4 regions of the Planococcus dechangensis genome follow, and region 4 is predicted to be linked to each of the others. Evidence: riboswitches for the same ligand, from Rfam matches in the RefSeq annotation. Region 4 holds a riboswitch; each other region holds the start of a gene.
What was found. A riboswitch is a leader RNA that binds a small molecule or an ion and turns the genes downstream of it on or off. The one in region 4 is predicted to bind S-adenosylmethionine.
Positions count from the first base shown of each region.

Region 1 (4,212 bases), on a different contig from region 4:
TGGAGGCAATACGCCGAAAGCATCGGCCGTCAAGAAGACGATCGTTTTCGGGTGGCCTGCTACAGACGGCGTGACGATATTATCGATCGCTTCAATCGGATAAGCGGCGCGTGTGTTTTCAGTCAATGAACCGTCGTCGTAATCCGGAATGCGTGTATCTTCATCAACGACTACATTCTCGAGTACAGAACCAAAGCGGATAGCATCGAAAATCTGCGGTTCGTTTTCACGGGACAAATTGATAGTTTTGGCGTAGCAGCCGCCTTCGATATTGAAAACGCCGTTATCGGACCAGCCGTGCTCATCGTCACCGATCAACTTGCGATCTTCGTCAGCTGACAAAGTTGTTTTACCTGTACCAGATAAGCCGAAGAATAATGTGACATCGCCGTCTTGTCCAACGTTTGCGGAACAGTGCATCGGCAAAATGCCGCGTTCAGGAAGGATATAGTTCATGATCGAGAAGATGGATTTCTTCATTTCGCCTGCGTATTCAGTGCCGCCGATCAAAATGATTTTCTTTTCCATCGAAACGATAATAAAAGTTTCAGAATCCGTGCCATCAACCGCCGGGTCCGCTTGGAAACTCGGAGCGTAGACAACAGTGAATTCAGGTTCGTGTGCAGCCAATTCTTCAGCGGTCGGGCGGATGAACAATTGGTGTGCGAAAAGGTTATGCCATGCGTATTCATTGATTGTTTGAATCGCAAGACGTGACTCAGGGTCTGCCCCAGCAAAGCCTTTGAAGACAAACAGTGCATCTTTTTGCTTCAAATGATTAATGACTTTAGCATATAGGTTTTCAAAGATTTCAGAAGAGATCGGGCGGTTGACGTTGCCCCAATCAATTTTGTCTTTCGAAATCGCCTCTTCTACCATATACTTGTCTTTAGGCGAACGGCCGGTGTATTTTCCGGTTTCAGCTTTTACAGCGCCTTCGCGTGTCAAAACAGCCTCTCCACGGGATGTTGCAGCTTCCACCAATTGTGGAACGGACAGCTGCATGTTAATGTTTGAGCCGCTCAAAAGCTCTTTCAAATCATTTGCAAAGTTCACTGAAGTCATATATAGGTACCTGCCTTTTCGTGTATTCCCATAAAGATGGGGTAGTTGTATATTCGAACATTAGTATAACACATTAAGATGATTAGTCTATACTAATAACCATAAATCTTTCAATGTTCGTGATTTGTGCATATTTTTATAGAAGAAAGATGGATACATATAAAAGTCTGTCAATTGTTTGTTCTAAAATCGTTGACAGCAGTTGCGGCATTCCGTAAGATGGGAAATTGAACGGATACTCTTATTCCGAGCTGGTGGAGGGTGCAGGCCCAATGAAACCCGGCAACCTGCTGCTTTTGCAGCGATGGTGCCCAACCTGAAGCAAGGTGAAAGCCTTGGACGATAAGAGTGAAAGGTGCTTATGATGATTATTCCTTTCCTCATTGAATTAGATGAGCGAAGGGATTTTTTTATGGAATGCCCTTAATCCTCGTGTGCAGGCTGAAAAAGCTGGAAGTTCAATTCCATTCATGGAAACGGACTTGACATGGGAAAATGAGTACCGTATCAATTTCGAGAGCAATCTCGCAGGATATAAGGAGGAGCTTTTTTTGACAAACCGTCGATTATTCACATCAGAATCAGTAACAGAAGGACATCCCGATAAGATTTGCGACCAAATTTCAGACGCAATCTTGGATGCGATCCTAACAGAAGACCCAAATGCGCGTGTTGCGTGCGAAACGACCGTGACAACAGGACTTGTATTGGTAGCGGGTGAGATCACTACTTCCACATACGTGGATATTCCGAAAGTTGTCCGCCAGACCGTGAAAGAAATCGGCTATACGCGTGCGAAATACGGTTTCGACTCTGAGACGAGCGCAGTCTTGACAGCGATCGATGAACAGTCACCCGATATCGCTGCCGGCGTCAACGTGGCGCTTGAAGCCCGTGAAGGCCAGATGACCGACAAGGAATTGGACGAAATCGGTGCGGGCGATCAAGGCTTGATGTTCGGCTATGCTTCAAACGAAACAGAAGAGTTGATGCCGTTGCCGATCAGCTTGGCGCATAAACTCGCACGCCGCTTGGCGGAAGTGCGCAAGGAAGAAATTTTGCCATACTTGCGTCCGGACGGTAAAACACAAGTTACAATCGAATACGATGAAAACAACAAACCGCTGCGTGTGGATACGATCGTCATCTCCACTCAGCACCATCCTGAAGTCAGCCTAGAGCAAATCCAGCGCAATTTGAAAGAATACGTCATCAATGAAGTCGTACCGGCAGAGCTTTTGGATGCCGAGACGAAATACTTTATCAACCCGACAGGCCGCTTTGTTATCGGCGGGCCACAAGGGGATGCGGGTCTTACTGGCCGCAAAATCATTGTGGATACTTACGGCGGCTATGCAAGACACGGCGGCGGTGCATTCTCCGGGAAAGACGCAACGAAAGTTGACCGTTCCGGTGCATATGCTGCACGTTATGTTGCAAAAAACATTGTCGCTGCAGGCCTCGCAGATAAGTGCGAAGTTCAGCTCGCATACGCGATCGGTGTTGCACACCCTGTATCGATTGCTGTCGACACATTCGGGACAGGTACAGTGAGCGAGGAAAAATTGATTGAACTTGTACGTGCGAACTTTGATTTGCGCCCGGCAGGAATCATCAAAATGCTTGACCTGCGCCGCCCGATCTACAAGCAGACAGCGGCTTATGGCCACTTCGGCCGTACCGATGTTGACCTTCCGTGGGAACGCACTGACAAAGTGGAAGCTTTGAAACAACAGGCAAACGCATAAGAAAAAGCAGGCGGAAAATATCCGCCTGCTTTTTTCTATTGTAGCGATTTGTAATAGGCGGCTTTTTCCGCGTACTCCCGGACAATGCGTTCCATGTCCTTTTTGTCCGTCTCATTCAGTTCCCGGACCACTTTGGCGGGCCGGCCAAACGCGAGTGTACCGGGCGGTATCTTTTTGCCTTGTGCGACAAGGCTGCCAGCTCCGATAAATGCGCCTTCCCCGATTTCTGCACCGTCCAAAATGACCGACCCCATGCCGACGAGAGCGCCTTTTTTGACTGTGCAGCTGTGGAGCGTCACTTGATGGCCGATTGTTACGTCATCTTCCAAAACGAGTGGATTGTTTGGGCTTTGATGAAGCATCGACAAGTCTTGGATATTGGTGTTTTTCCCGATGATGGTCGGTGCGACATCGCCGCGGATGACTGTATTGAACCAAACAGAAGAGTTCTCACCGATCGTCACATCCCCTGTCACAGTGGCATAATCCGCGATAAATACCGTTTTGTCAATTTTTGGTGATTTGTCTTTATATGGATAAATCATGGCAAAGCTCCTTTATCATTGATAAGATGTAATTAGTTCTAATCCTATCAAAACAAACGAAAAGGTCAATTGAACAAGCCTTAAGGGGGCGCTGGTATGTGGAAATGGCAAGCGGAAGGGGAAGCAAGAGGTGTAGCGGTATTGATCCATAGTGCGTACGAAGAGCACCGGCGCTATGCGTGGCAAATCGAGAAATGGCGAACGAGTGGTTTTGATGTCTATATGGGAGATTTGCCGGGTCATGGTATACATGCTGCGCAAGATGGAGTGCATAGGGAGCACTTTTTTGAATATGATAAAATGGCTGCCGAATTGCTGCGCTTAGCGGCTGAAAGTTCCTTGCCGATTGTGTTGGTTGGCCACGGATTAGGGGCAGCCATAGCCATTCAGGCACTAGTCGCTAATCGCCATCCGGTGTCTGCGGCTATTTTGACATCTCCGTGGTTCGAATTGAAGAAAATGCCAATAAAGCAATCACTCGCATTTTCTGGAATCAGCAAGCTGACAAGAAAACGCACAGTCGACCATGGCCTTGAGCTCAGCTATTTGACGCGCCGTAAATTCCAGGACGGGCACCAAGCGAGCACAGCGATAAATTCAGTCAGCACGCCTGCTTGGTGGAAACAATTGCAAAGTTATATGGAGCTAGCTGCACAAACGCGTATACCGGACATTCCGTTGATGCTCCATATCGGCAAGCGGGATTTGATCACTAAATCGTCCGCCAGCAGAAGTTGGTTGCATCAGCAAAAGTTGTCGGAATTCCATTTTAAGGAATGGGATTTTTGTTACCACGATTTGTTCCAGGAGCCGGAGCAAGAAGCGGTCTTTCAACAAAGTTTGCAATTTGCCCG
Region 1 is NZ_JBHSGL010000016.1:14,671-18,882, forward strand. It holds gene pckA (phosphoenolpyruvate carboxykinase (ATP)) at 1-1,065, opposite strand, end outside; SAM riboswitch class I at 1,304-1,414, shown strand; gene metK (methionine adenosyltransferase) at 1,617-2,813, shown strand; gene ACFO5U_RS16450 (gamma carbonic anhydrase) at 2,849-3,358, opposite strand; gene ACFO5U_RS16455 (alpha/beta hydrolase) at 3,455-4,212, shown strand, end outside.
Region 1: another riboswitch for S-adenosylmethionine. It lies ahead of metK (methionine adenosyltransferase); the one in region 4 lies ahead of ACFO5U_RS10030 (O-acetylhomoserine aminocarboxypropyltransferase/cysteine synthase family protein).

Region 2 (4,212 bases), on a different contig from region 4:
ACCAGTAATTAAATCATCTAATACTTTAGTTTCAATATTGGTAAAGCCTGTTTGTTCCAATTCAGATATGACTGTCTCATAATTTTCTCCCCCGAGTTCATCAGAAGACTTGCCTACCTTTAGTACGTTAGGATTTTCTTCATCAGTACAAGCTGTAATAGTAGCAATTGCAACTGCCAAGACTAGGAACATCAATATTTTCTTCATAGTAATCCTCCTTTTTCTTAAATGTATAAAATTAACATTTGTTTTTTAAAATATTATAACACTCTAGTCTTATTGTTCACTAAAATATTTATTACTTTCTTTTAAGTTACTGTTGTTATTTTTCACTTGATTTTCACCATAATTTTATACACTATTAAACTTCAAACTTAATCCAATCTCGAAAGTATTTATCAAGTTAAAAGTCACTTATTGTTTATATATATGCATTCTGTCATTTTAAAAATTGAGTAGATCAACTTCGATACATTTCATCATATTTAATTAAATGTAAATGAATTTTCCAGATAACCATTGGCATACAAAAAAACCAAACAAATTGTTCTCGAATGAACGAACTGATTGGTTTATCATGAGAATAATTTTTAAACTTCTGGCCATTTGAATTCGCCGTGGTAATACTTCCCCTTTAGACGACTCAGATCGTATTCCCATTCTGCAATGGCATGTTGATATTTCAGTTCTCCATTTGATTGCTTTTTTCTTATCCTAATATTTGCACTGATGATACTAACTACTTTTCTAAGTCCTAACTCGGGGACTGCTCTATTAAGAACATTCCACCTTTCACTTCTAGTAGCACCACTGATTCGGTAGCCCATTTTATTCAATTCGCTTTGTTCACTGAATAAAGTATCTTTAGTCGGGGCATATGATGATGGTTTTTCTATAACATTTGAAGTGGGCTGAATTTCAGCCTTTTTAGTATCTTTGGTTTGAGTTTCAAAATGCTTTATATTTGAAAACTGTCGATACTTAATCACTAATGGCGAGTATCGTTTCTGCAGCTTATTAAACTCTTCGTCAACCATATACAATTCTTTATTCAATAAATCAATAAAAATGGTTTCTACTTCTGTGTATAGGTAAACTTCACGTGAATTTTTAGTTTCATAAAGTGGCAATATGGCTTCTCTCTCGACTAAGTTATATTTTCGAATAAATTGTTCAAGAGTTGAGTAATCTACAATATTTATTTTATAACGATAAATAGTCGGTTTTAAGGAGTCGTTTAAAGAAGCAAGGTCGTTCATAGCTGACGGAAGGCTAGAAGTTGAGTTTTCATAATAAGATTTTTCCCGTTTTTTCTTTTCAGTTGCTGCTTTCAAATCATTTCTTACTTGCATTAATGTTTTTTCCCATTCATTTTCTTTAGTGCTATTCTCAACTGGATTTAAAGATGCTTTTGCTAAGGGCTTTTTTTCTTCAGAGTGCTTGGTATTTCGAGGCGAAGATTCTTTCTTACTATTAGCTGTCGCTATTTCCAATCGGCCTTGAAGCACTACACCTTCTTCTTCGCTTACTTTAAGTTTCTCCCTTAACTCATCAATTGCTTTTTGCTGACTCTCTATTTTTTCTTTTTGTTGATGTTCTATTTCTTCTTTTTTCTCTTTGTATTTTTGAAGCTCTATTATTTCTTCTTGTTGACGTTTAACGGTTTTTTCATGTTCAGACATCAGCTTTTTAATTTCTGCTTCAGCTGCTGTAACAGCCTCCATAATTTTTGATTTAAAATCCATATCAACGTTCCTTCCTGCTCTTAAATGGATATATTATACAATCAATTTAATCATAGCATATGTCTCCAGAAGTCGGATCTGCTAAAATTCCAAGTCAAAAAGCAGATTTTATTAAAACCTGCTGTATCTGTAATTAAAATGTTTTTATACATTCTACTATTAGATAATCTTCAAAAAGCATATAAGATATATTGGTTTTACCGATTTCGCTTTCTTATACTAAATAGCAACTGTTTGATTTGAATTCAAACTTTTTATAAGGGTTTTCAGGTAAGGGGGTAAGTTATCACCCAATAAAACCAACTAATTTCATAGGAATACATATTGACGTATATTTCCAGGGGTGTTATGGTTTTAAACATAGCTGAATAGTTAATACGTTCTTATCATGAGAGGTGGAGGGATTGGCCCTGCGAAGCCTCGGCAGCGGACTCATTTTTGAGTACTGTGCCAAGTCCAACAAGCAAAATGCTTGAGAGATAAGAAGAGATGTATTCTTTTTCGAGATGCCAACCTCTTCTTATTGAAGAGGTTTTTTTGTTGGGTTCATGAGGAATTATTGCTGTTGCGCTAATATCAAAAAGGATGGTGCCATACATATGGAAAAATCAAAACAGCTTTTACTTTTCGTACTGATTTTAGCAACAGCGTTGATCGCGGCCGCTTGCGGAAGCGAGGATGCCGACAGTTCCGCAAATGCTTCTGAAGCAAGCGAGTCAGGTGAACAGAATTCTTGGGAACGAATCGAAGAATCAGGCAAATTGGTCGTCGGTACGGAAGGCTTATATTTCCCAGTCACTTATTTTGATGAAACAACAAAAGAACTGACCGGCTTTGATGTGGAAGTCGTGCGTGCACTCGGAGATAAGCTTGGACTCGAAGTCGAATTTAAAACGATGGAGTTTGACGGCCTCCTTCCTGCACTGCGAAACAACCAGATCGATGTGGCAGCCAATGATTTTTCCATTACGGAAGAACGCCTGGAGAAATTTGATTTCACAGTACCTGTGAAGCACTCATATGGATCCGCACTCGTCCGGGAAAGCGATAACTCGGAAATCGATACAGTAGATGATTTGGAAGGCAAAAAAGTCGGCGGCGCTGCAACGAGCAATTATTCAGATTATGCCAAAGAGCAAGGCGCCGAAGTCATCGTCTACACAGGATCGGATACCGTGCTCCCTGAAATCGTTCAAGGACGCGTAGATGCGACACTGAATGATTATTTAGTATTGATTCAAGCACTTGAACAATTCGACAAGCCTGGGTTAAAGCTCGCGGAAAACGTGAAGTTTTTACCTAACAGCAGCGGCTTGGTCTTGCAAAAAGACAGCCCTGAATTAAAAGAAAAACTTGATGACGCGCTTACAGAACTAATCGAAGATGGTACCGTCACAGAAATCGCACTCGAATTTTTAGGTGCCGATGTGACAGAACCGGTAGACGTTGAATAATCCACAAGGGGAATCCTTTGATTCCTCTTTTTTCTATCATATGCAGTTAAAGGAGTCAGTATATGTCCGAGTTTAAATGGGAATATCTTTTTAATTTAGAAGTGGCAATAGATGCCCTTCCCTTCATCTTAGAGGGAGCCTGGTATACTTTGCTGATTGCAATTGTGAGCATGGTGCTCGCTCTTGTTCTTGGATTGTTTGTCGCCTTAGCCCGCATGAACAAACTAAAATTAGTTTCATATCCGGCGCGCCTATTCATCTCATTCATGCGCGGAACCCCGCTCCTCGTCCTTTTATTCATTCTCTATTTTGGGTTCCCAATGATTGGCATCGATATGCAACCATTGACGGCCGCTATCATCGGCATCAGCGTCCACTTTTCCGCTTACACAGCAGAAGTAATCCGGTCAGCCATCTCGTCTGTGGCGAAAGGCCAATGGGAAGCTGCGGAAACATTGAGAATGACATACTGGCAAACAATGCGCCGCATCATTTTGCCGCAAGGGACGCGCATTGCACTGCCTCCTCTATCAAGTGTTTTTATGGATATCATCAAAGGCACCTCGCTTGCGATGGTCATTACGGTATCCGAGATGTTTTACCGGGCCAAGGTCGTCGTCGGACAAACGTACGAAAGCCTAACTTTGTATATTTTGGTGGCACTCATTTACTGGGCGATTTGCTCAGTCGTTACCGTCCTGCAGGATTATTTAGAGAAAAAAGCAAACCGTTATGTCAACGCGTGATCGGAGGATTGGGAAATGATTAAAGTCGATAAACTCAGCAAGAAATTCAATGACAACGAAGTGTTGAAGTCCATCTCCCTTGAAATCGCGCAAGGGGAAGTTATCAGCATCATCGGCCCTTCCGGCTCCGGAAAAACTACATTGCTACGATGCTTAAATTTATTGGAATCGCCATCCTCGGGTTCGCTTCAAATTAAAGATGTGACTGTCGCATTCAGTGGAAAAGCCCCATCGAAAAAGCAGAAAGTCGACGTCCAGCAATATTCG
Region 2 is NZ_JBHSGL010000015.1:168,875-173,086, reverse strand. It holds gene ACFO5U_RS15205 (DUF4839 domain-containing protein) at 1-207, opposite strand, end outside; gene ACFO5U_RS15200 (hypothetical protein) at 591-1,745, opposite strand; SAM riboswitch class I at 2,126-2,231, shown strand; gene ACFO5U_RS15195 (transporter substrate-binding domain-containing protein) at 2,345-3,199, shown strand; gene ACFO5U_RS15190 (amino acid ABC transporter permease) at 3,262-3,945, shown strand; gene ACFO5U_RS15185 (amino acid ABC transporter ATP-binding protein) at 3,961-4,212, shown strand, end outside.
Region 2: another riboswitch for S-adenosylmethionine. It lies ahead of ACFO5U_RS15195 (transporter substrate-binding domain-containing protein); the one in region 4 lies ahead of ACFO5U_RS10030 (O-acetylhomoserine aminocarboxypropyltransferase/cysteine synthase family protein).

Region 3 (4,212 bases), on a different contig from region 4:
CCTGAGCTAGAAAATATAGTAATGAGATGGTTAGAACCTTATTTTAACAAAGGTCTTCTAGACTTTTCTAATGAAGTGGGAATACCACCATTAAATATTCCATATGGGTTTTTAGAAAATGCGCAAAAAGAGGAATGAAAAGTTTTCTAATTTAAGAATTAAAAATGTCAATGTGACAAGCTTTGAGGAATTGAGTAATAAATCTCCTTTTAGATACTTCAACATGCACAAAAAGAAATTAGCAACTAAAGAACATTTTCCAATACTTATCGAAGGTATAGTTTCTTTTCTGCAAGAAATAGACTTAACAAGAACGATTCCTAAAAATATGTTCTTAGAAGAATTAGATTCGTTTATTGAGGAAGCTGAAATTAATAGCGAAGTTTCTGTGATTTCAAGAACTAAAAATGTTATAACAAATAACATTTATAAGATTTACAGTAAAGGGTTAAGAGAATTCCACAGTTTTAGAGGTGAACTGCTAGAGTATTTAACTGTTCATTTAGAAAAAGATACTGAAAGTAAGATTTATCATGAACCTATTTTCCAACATAAGAGAAAGAAACTTATAGAAAAGTCTTTTGCTGGTCAAGGCTGTTTGATCGATGTAGTTAAAGTGCATGAAAAAGGTGTGGAAATCAAATTGATAGAATGCAAAGCAACTCTTGATAACCACATTAATGCTTTAAAAGGGGGGTATCCTACTAAAGACTCCGGGAAAAACTTCTTGAAAAAAATTAATTATATGATTTATATAGATGACACTTTATCCAGATATAAATCAAACAAAAATGATAACATTAAAGTAACTAAAGTGTTGATATCATTGAAAGAACACAAAAGGGTTCTTCCATCGCGATACGATGATTTTAAAACAGTTAATTTGTTAGAGGTTATTAGAGAGAAAATTGACAACAAAACTTTCAGCGAACTATTTCAAAAGGCAACAATCCGGCAACAATGAAATGATTTTCTATAAAAAGCTATGCGAATAAAAAATGAAAACCTTCTATATAACAAGGTTTTCAATACACCATACAAGGCTATAATAGCCACTCTTCAATGGGCGGCATGATGTAAGTCATCAGCCCATTTAGAAAAATCCCTTCTCACATTGTGTGAGAAGGGATTTTTTTGATATTGGAACTATAGGGATCCTACTTCCTCGAAGTATACTGAAAAACCGGATCCATCAACTCAAACTCATAGCTCTCACTATTCACCTTCCCGAGAACCTGCTCACTATCATAAAGCTCCAGCATAAACTGTGCCATCTCTTTTGCGGTGTGGAACTTCTGCACATTGTCGCTATAGCTGAAGTCATCAAGTTCCCGTGCAGTTTTCACGAATTCGGTTTCGGTCATAGATGGCGCGAGTATTTTTACTTTCATGAGTGCACCGTTATCCTGCAATTCCTGGGCAAGTCCTTCTGTAAATGCGCTCACGTAAAACTTGGTCGCAGCATATGTAACGGCATTTGGCACGATTCTGTAGCCTAAGTCAGATGATACGTTGATGAGCTGCGCGCCTTCCCGGTCAGTATAGTCGTGTGCATAAAGAGTGGAAAGCGTGGTGAGTGCTTCTACATTTACGCGCAGCATTTTTTCGGTTTTATTTACATCCTGTTCAGCGACAGTTGCACTGTTTCCGAAGCCGGCGTTGTTAACAAAGGTTTCAATATCGTATTCTTTAAGACTTTCGTATAGCGTATGGACTTGCTCACTTTCAGATAGGTCTGCCCTCTTGATGATGACGTCCAGATCCGGGTTCATACGTTGAATGCTCTCTTTAAGATTATTGAGCTCGTTTTCCCTTCTTGCCACAAGAATAAGGTTTTTGCCGCGTGCTGCGAAAGCCAGTGCAGCTTCATATCCGATTCCTGAGCTGGCGCCTGTGATAACTGTGTGCTTCATGTGAATCCCTCCATTGAAATGAATGTAGTAAGTGTACAGTAACAATGAAACTCTCATGAAATTGTGCTGGCTCTTGAAGTGGGAGAAAAAGCATTTTATAAACTAGAAATTTCTTGAAGTATTTGGAATTATGAGAGTTCTTAAATGAAAATTATACACTATTTTCCTCCTAGCAAAGTGATAAGAAGTAATGATAATAATTATATATCTAATAGAATCTCTTCAGGCTGGGTATGCTGTATAGGCGGATGAATTCCGTGATCCACAATGAATCGAAAAGGTGATCACCTTTTCTACAATCAAAATCAATGGATTATTTTAGTATTTGGAGAAGCGTTCGCTCGACTCCAGTGGATCAGCGAGACGACCGAGACCCCGCAAGGCGCACCGCGACTGAGGAGGCTTGGGCGCGAGCCCACGGAAAGCGAGCGATAAGCTTCGGAAAATACGACTTCTTAACTTTCTCGACAGCGTAAAACTCTTTCTACTCTGTGAAAAGGAGTTTTTTAATGAATTGATCTCTAAACAAGCTATTGCCATAAAATCAAAGCTCTGCTATTGTATTAATCATATCAAATTACTCGGCATTAACACTGAGTACATAATTTCTTATCCAGAGAAGTGGAGGGACTGGCCCTTTGAAGCTTCGGCAGCGGAACAGATTGGATGTCCAATTTGAAACTGTGCCAAATCCAGCAGGTGCTGCTATGCATTTGAGAGATGAGAAGAGCCGGACGGTGAGTCTCTCTTCTTTTTATGAAGAGGGGCTTTTTCTATTGGGCCGCAAGTTGATAGCATTTCATTCAAAATGAAAAAGACTAAGGAGAGATGGCAGATGAACAAACAGTGGATCGGAGTGCTCGGGATTTCGGGTTTATTACTTGCAGCATGTGGCGATAGCGGGGAAGCTTCTGGGGAAGACAAGAAAGAAGTGCGTGTCGGCTTTGGCGTCGGGACGTATGAGCAGCAATTCAAGGAAGGGATTTTGCCTATTTTGGAGGAGAAGGGGTATAAAGTGGATACAACAACTTTTTCCCAAAACATGCAGTTGAACCCGGCGATGCAGGAAGGCTCGATCGATGCGAGCATTTTCCAGAGCACGGCGTATATGGAAGGGATCAACGAGGAACTGGGCATGGGCATGACGGGCATCGCGTTTGTGCCAAGTGCGCCTCAAGGCTTGTATTCCGAGCATCATCAATCTTTGGATGAGGTGAAGGACGGCTCGACTGTCGGCTTGCCGAATGATCCGGTCAATCAGGAGCGCGCAGTGCGTATCTTGGAAGAATTGGGCTGGGTGACGGTGTCGGACGGCGCAGGCGTGACGGATTTTAATTTGAACGCAGTGGAAAGCGCTGATTATGACTTGGACTTGAAAGTCTTGGACCCGGCGCAAATCCTGGTGTCGCTGCAGGACATCGACTTTGGCGTCGTTAACGGCAATTATATTGCCAATGCGCCGGACCGCAAGATTACCGATGCCTTGAAAATCGAGAACACGCCGGAACAGCACCGCATCGTGGTGACGATCGAGGAAGAAAATGCGGATACCGAGTGGGCGAAAGATTTGAAAGAAGCTTACGAATCCGAGGAATTCCAGGAATATATCGAGTCGAATGAGCAGTACGACGGCTTTATTTTGACGGAGGAATGGACGCAATAGATAGGAGAAAGGTGAAGAATGATGGATATCCTAAAAGCGAAAACATTTGAAGAACGCATGGACATATTGAACGAAACCGTCGCGCCTTTTACGGAGCGGGCGGCGCGCAACGACTTGGAACGAAATTTTCCATTCGAAAATTTCAACGAACTGAAAGCAATCAATTATCCGGCGTTGACGATTCCGAAAGCATACGGCGGAGCGGGGATTTCCTTGTCGGAGATGCTGCGCTACCAGGAAGCGATCAGCCGTGCGGACGGGTCGACCGGTTTGTCGATTGGCTGGCATATGGGCATCGTTCAAGATTTAGGCGAGACCGGTAAATGGGACGAATCGGTGCTTGTGGCCTTGTTCGACGATATCAAAGCCCGTGGTGCGTTGATCAATAATTGCGCGACCGAAAAGCAGACCGGCAGCCCGACGAGAGGCGGAAAACCGTCTACAAAAGCCAGAAAAGAAGGTGGGGCTTGGGTTATCGACGGGCGCAAGTCGTTTACGTCGATGGCGCCAGTGTTGGATTACTTCAACGTGACCGCTGTGATTGAAGAGACCGGTGAAGTCGGCTACTTCCTCATTCCGCGGTCGGCTGAAGGTGTAGAGATCGACGAAACTTGGGACAGCGTGGCGATGACCGGC
Region 3 is NZ_JBHSGL010000015.1:24,905-29,116, forward strand. It holds gene ACFO5U_RS14565 (hypothetical protein) at 1-138, shown strand, start outside; gene ACFO5U_RS14570 (hypothetical protein) at 119-964, shown strand; gene ACFO5U_RS14575 (SDR family NAD(P)-dependent oxidoreductase) at 1,158-1,913, opposite strand; SAM riboswitch class I at 2,520-2,640, shown strand; gene ACFO5U_RS14580 (MetQ/NlpA family ABC transporter substrate-binding protein) at 2,749-3,576, shown strand; gene ACFO5U_RS14585 (acyl-CoA dehydrogenase family protein) at 3,598-4,212, shown strand, end outside.
Region 3: another riboswitch for S-adenosylmethionine. It lies ahead of ACFO5U_RS14580 (MetQ/NlpA family ABC transporter substrate-binding protein); the one in region 4 lies ahead of ACFO5U_RS10030 (O-acetylhomoserine aminocarboxypropyltransferase/cysteine synthase family protein).

Region 4 (4,212 bases):
CGCCAAGCACATTAAAGGTAATGACTTGGAACAAGTCGGTATCCACCGCTTTGCCGGGACCGATAAGCCCTGCCCACCAGCCTGGCTGCACTGAAGTGCCGACTGCATATTGGTCGCCTGTCAATGCGTGGCAAATCAGAATCGCCGGCGCCGTTTTATTGCCGACATGCTCATATGCCAATTCCACTTCAGGTAAACTATCGTTCGATTCCAGCGTCAGCCGGCCGATGGATACTGTCGTCATTCGAATCCCTCCTTACGCGTTTGTGAGTATCGCTACTTGGATGGCTTGTTCCAAATCAGCGATCAAATCTTCGTGATTTTCCAAACCGACTGACAAACGGATCAATTCTTCTGTAACCCCGCTGTTTTTCAGTTCTTCTGCCGTCAATTGCTGGTGCGTCGTCGAAGCCGGGTGGATGATCAGCGATTTGGCATCGCCGACATTCGCCACATGAGACCACAGGTTGACTCCATCAATCACTTTACGACCGGCATCTCTTCCCCCTTTGATGCCAAAGTTGACGATCGAACCGTAGCTGTTTTTCAAGTATTTCTTCGCAAGTTCACTTGAAGGATGATCTTCGAATCCAAGGTAGTTGACCCATTCCACTTGAGGATGGTCTTTCAAATATTCCGCTACCTTTTGTGCATTGCTTGCATGGCGCGGGATGCGCAAGTGTAAAGTTTCAAGCCCCTGCAGCAGTGCATGTGCGCTGTCTGCGCTGAGAGTCGGCCCGAAATCGCGCAATAATTGAACGCGCAGTTTCGTCGCAAACGCAGCGTCCGGAACATCGATACCGAAGCGGATACCGTGGTAGGATTCATCCGGTTGTGTGTAGTTCGGGAAGCGCGGGTTGTCCCAGTTGAAGCGGCCCGCATCTACAGCGACACCGCCGATGGTCGTGCCGTGCCCTCCGATCCATTTTGTTGCCGAATGGATGACCACATCTGCACCGAATTCGATCGGGTTGCTGACGAACGGTGAAGCGAATGTGTTATCGATCAATAGCGGAATACCGTTTTCATGGCCGATTTGTGCGACGCGTTCAACATCAAATACGTTCAGGCTCGGATTTCCGATGATTTCACCGAAGAAAGCTTTTGTCTTGTCGGTAATTGCAGCACGGAAATTTTCCGGGTCGGTCGCATCGACGAACTTTGTCGTAATACCGTAGCGCGGCAATGTGTTAGCGAATAGATTATAGGTGCCTCCATATAGATTGCTATCGGCGACGATTTCATCTCCGGCTTCCGCAACGTTCAATACCGAAAATGCGATTGCTGCCATGCCCGATGATAGAGCGACTGCCGCTGTGCCGCCTTCAAGCAAGGCGACGCGCTGTTCGAATACATCTACAGTAGGGTTCATGATACGTGAGTAGATATTGCCAGTTTCTTTCAAACCGAATAAGTTTTGTGCGTGCTCTGTATCTTTAAAGACATAGGAAGTTGTTTTATGGACTGGAACTCCACGCGAACCTGTTACTTGATCTGGTTCCTGTCCGCCGTGCAATAAGAGTGTTTCGGGTTTAAAATTTGTCATTGTGAGTTCCTCCTGATTTTTTATAATTTTTGTAAAAGGTGAGGAGGACATAGAAAAGACCCTCTTCAGAAAGAAGAGGGCCGTCATATACGGATTTACCTCCTCTCATCTTTCAGCGCTGCACATGCAGTACTGTAGGATTTAGCACCTTTCCAGACGGTTGTCTGTTGGTTGCCGGGCATCGCAGGGCCTATTCCCTCCGCCACTCGTGATAAGAGTATGAAACTATTTTTTTGCTTGTGGAAAAGTATAGAGGACATAGCCGTTTAAAGTCAAGTGTATTTGTCGAAAAATTTTAACTACTATATAAGCGATATTTCCGCTAAAAGTTTTTTCACAAAGCGGTTGACATTTTCCTTATTTCGAAATAAAGTAGGAATCACGAATTGAATAGCTTACATCACTTTCTTATCCAGAGAAACCGAGGGACAGGCCCTTTGACGTTTCGGCAGCAGATTCGCAAATTCGCGAAAACTGTGCTAATTCCTGCAAATGCTCTAGCATTTGGAAGATGAGAATGAGATGGTTTCATAATTGGAGCCTTCTTTTTTCTTGTGCATAAGAAAAAAGAGGGCTCTTTTTCGTTATTTCAGGAAAGTGTTCGTTCGCATTTATTCGAATCGTTACAGGCAGCCATAGGAGGGACACCATGATTCAATTTGAAGCAGTCAAGAAAACATATGTATCCGGTAAACAGGAAGTCCATGCGCTTAATGGCATCGACTTGACCGTTGAAACCGGTGAAATTTACGGCGTCATCGGTTTTAGCGGCGCAGGGAAAAGCTCATTGATCCGGACAGTCAATTTGCTCGAACGCCCTACTTCCGGGCGTGTATTTATCCACGGAGAAGACATCTCCGCTTTAACCGCTAAAAAAATCCGAGACATCCGTAAAGATATCGGCATGATTTTCCAGCATTTTAACTTGCTCGACTCGAAAACGGTGCATCACAATATCGCGATGCCGCTGTTGCTTGCCAAAATGCCAAAAACGGAAATCGACCGCAAAGTTACAGAGCTTCTTGAATTTGTCGGACTGGCTGACCAGGCAAGAAAATACCCGGACCAATTGTCCGGCGGCCAGAAGCAGCGAATCGGCATCGCCAGAGCGCTTGCAACCAACCCTTCGATTCTTTTGTGCGACGAAGCGACTTCCGCTCTCGATCCGCAAACGACACAATCGATTTTAGACTTGCTGCGGCGCATCAATAAAGATTACAACATTACCATTTTGCTCATCACCCATGAGATGGGCGTCATCCGGGAAATTTGCGACAAAGTAGCGGTCCTTGAAGAAGGGCGCGTGATTGAGCAAGGCAGCGTCTTCGATGTTTTCACGAAACCGCAGCACGCAACGACCAAACGCTTTGTCCGCTCCGTCATGAACGATGAATTGCCCGAGTCCTTACTCGACCAAATCTATAAAAACGATCAAAAGCGTCCGATTTACCGCGTCCAGTTTACCGGCACTTCCGTCGGCCAGCCATTCATGTCGCGCGTGTCGCGGGAATTCAATCTCGATTTAAATGTCTTGTTCGGTAATATCACTGAGCTCCAAGGCATTCCTTATGGCAATTTAATCGTTGAATTCGACGGCGCTCGCGCTGAGATCGACCGTGCACTCGCTTCGATCCGCAACGACAATATCCTGGTAGAGGAGGTTCAGCAGCATGCAGGTTAATCAATCGCAAATTTTAGAAGCATTATGGGAAACACTTTATATGACCGGTGCTTCGTTTGTATTCTCACTCGTCATTGGATTGCCGCTGGGCATATTGCTCGTCGTCACTAGAAAAGGGCATCTGCTGGAAAATGAAGTGGTCTTCAACATATTGAACATTGTCATCAACATATTCCGCTCGATTCCGTTCATTATTTTGATGGTCGCAATCATCCCATTGACACGGCTCATTGTCGGCACGTCGATCGGAACTGCCGCAGCCATCGTACCTTTAGTGTTTTACGCAGGGCCATACATTGCACGACTCATAGAAAACTCGCTGCTCGAAGTCGATAAAGGCGTTATCGAAGCGGCCCAGGCAATGGGGGCATCACCAGGGCAAATCATTTTCCGCTTTCTTATTCCGGAAGCACTCAGCTCGCTTGTCCTGGCTCTGACCATAGCTATCGTCGGTTTGATCGGTGCCTCCGCTATGGCTGGTGCTATCGGCGGCGGTGGGCTCGGAGACTTGGCCATCACTTACGGCTACCAACGCTTCGACACCATGGTCATGTTCTTGACGGTTGCAATACTCGTCGTACTCGTCCAAGGTGTCCAATCACTCGGCAACTTGATGTCACGCCGTGTGCGTCGCAGTTGAACCGAAAACATCAATAACATCATTACTGAATATATTTTAATCCCTTTCTAACCATAAACTTAAAACCCACTGGAGGATTTCATTATGAAAAAAATTACAGCTCTTTTTGCAACAGCCGGCTTAGCTACTCTACTCACCGCATGCGGAGGCGACGATTCCGCCGACGGCACTACTACCGTCACACTCGGCATCAGCGGTTCGGATACAACCATTTGGGATTATGTCGGTGACAAGGCCGCTAAAGAAGGCATCGAACTCGACATCATCACGTTCTCGGATTATGTGGCACCGAACTTGGCACTTGCTGAAGGCGAACTTGACTTGAACGCCTTCCAAACGATTTCT
Region 4 is NZ_JBHSGL010000005.1:1,398,178-1,402,389, forward strand. It holds gene metX (homoserine O-acetyltransferase MetX) at 1-244, opposite strand, end outside; gene ACFO5U_RS10030 (O-acetylhomoserine aminocarboxypropyltransferase/cysteine synthase family protein) at 257-1,546, opposite strand; SAM riboswitch class I at 1,649-1,764, opposite strand; SAM riboswitch class I at 1,952-2,064, shown strand; gene ACFO5U_RS10035 (methionine ABC transporter ATP-binding protein) at 2,196-3,227, shown strand; gene ACFO5U_RS10040 (methionine ABC transporter permease) at 3,217-3,867, shown strand; gene ACFO5U_RS10045 (MetQ/NlpA family ABC transporter substrate-binding protein) at 3,952-4,212, shown strand, end outside.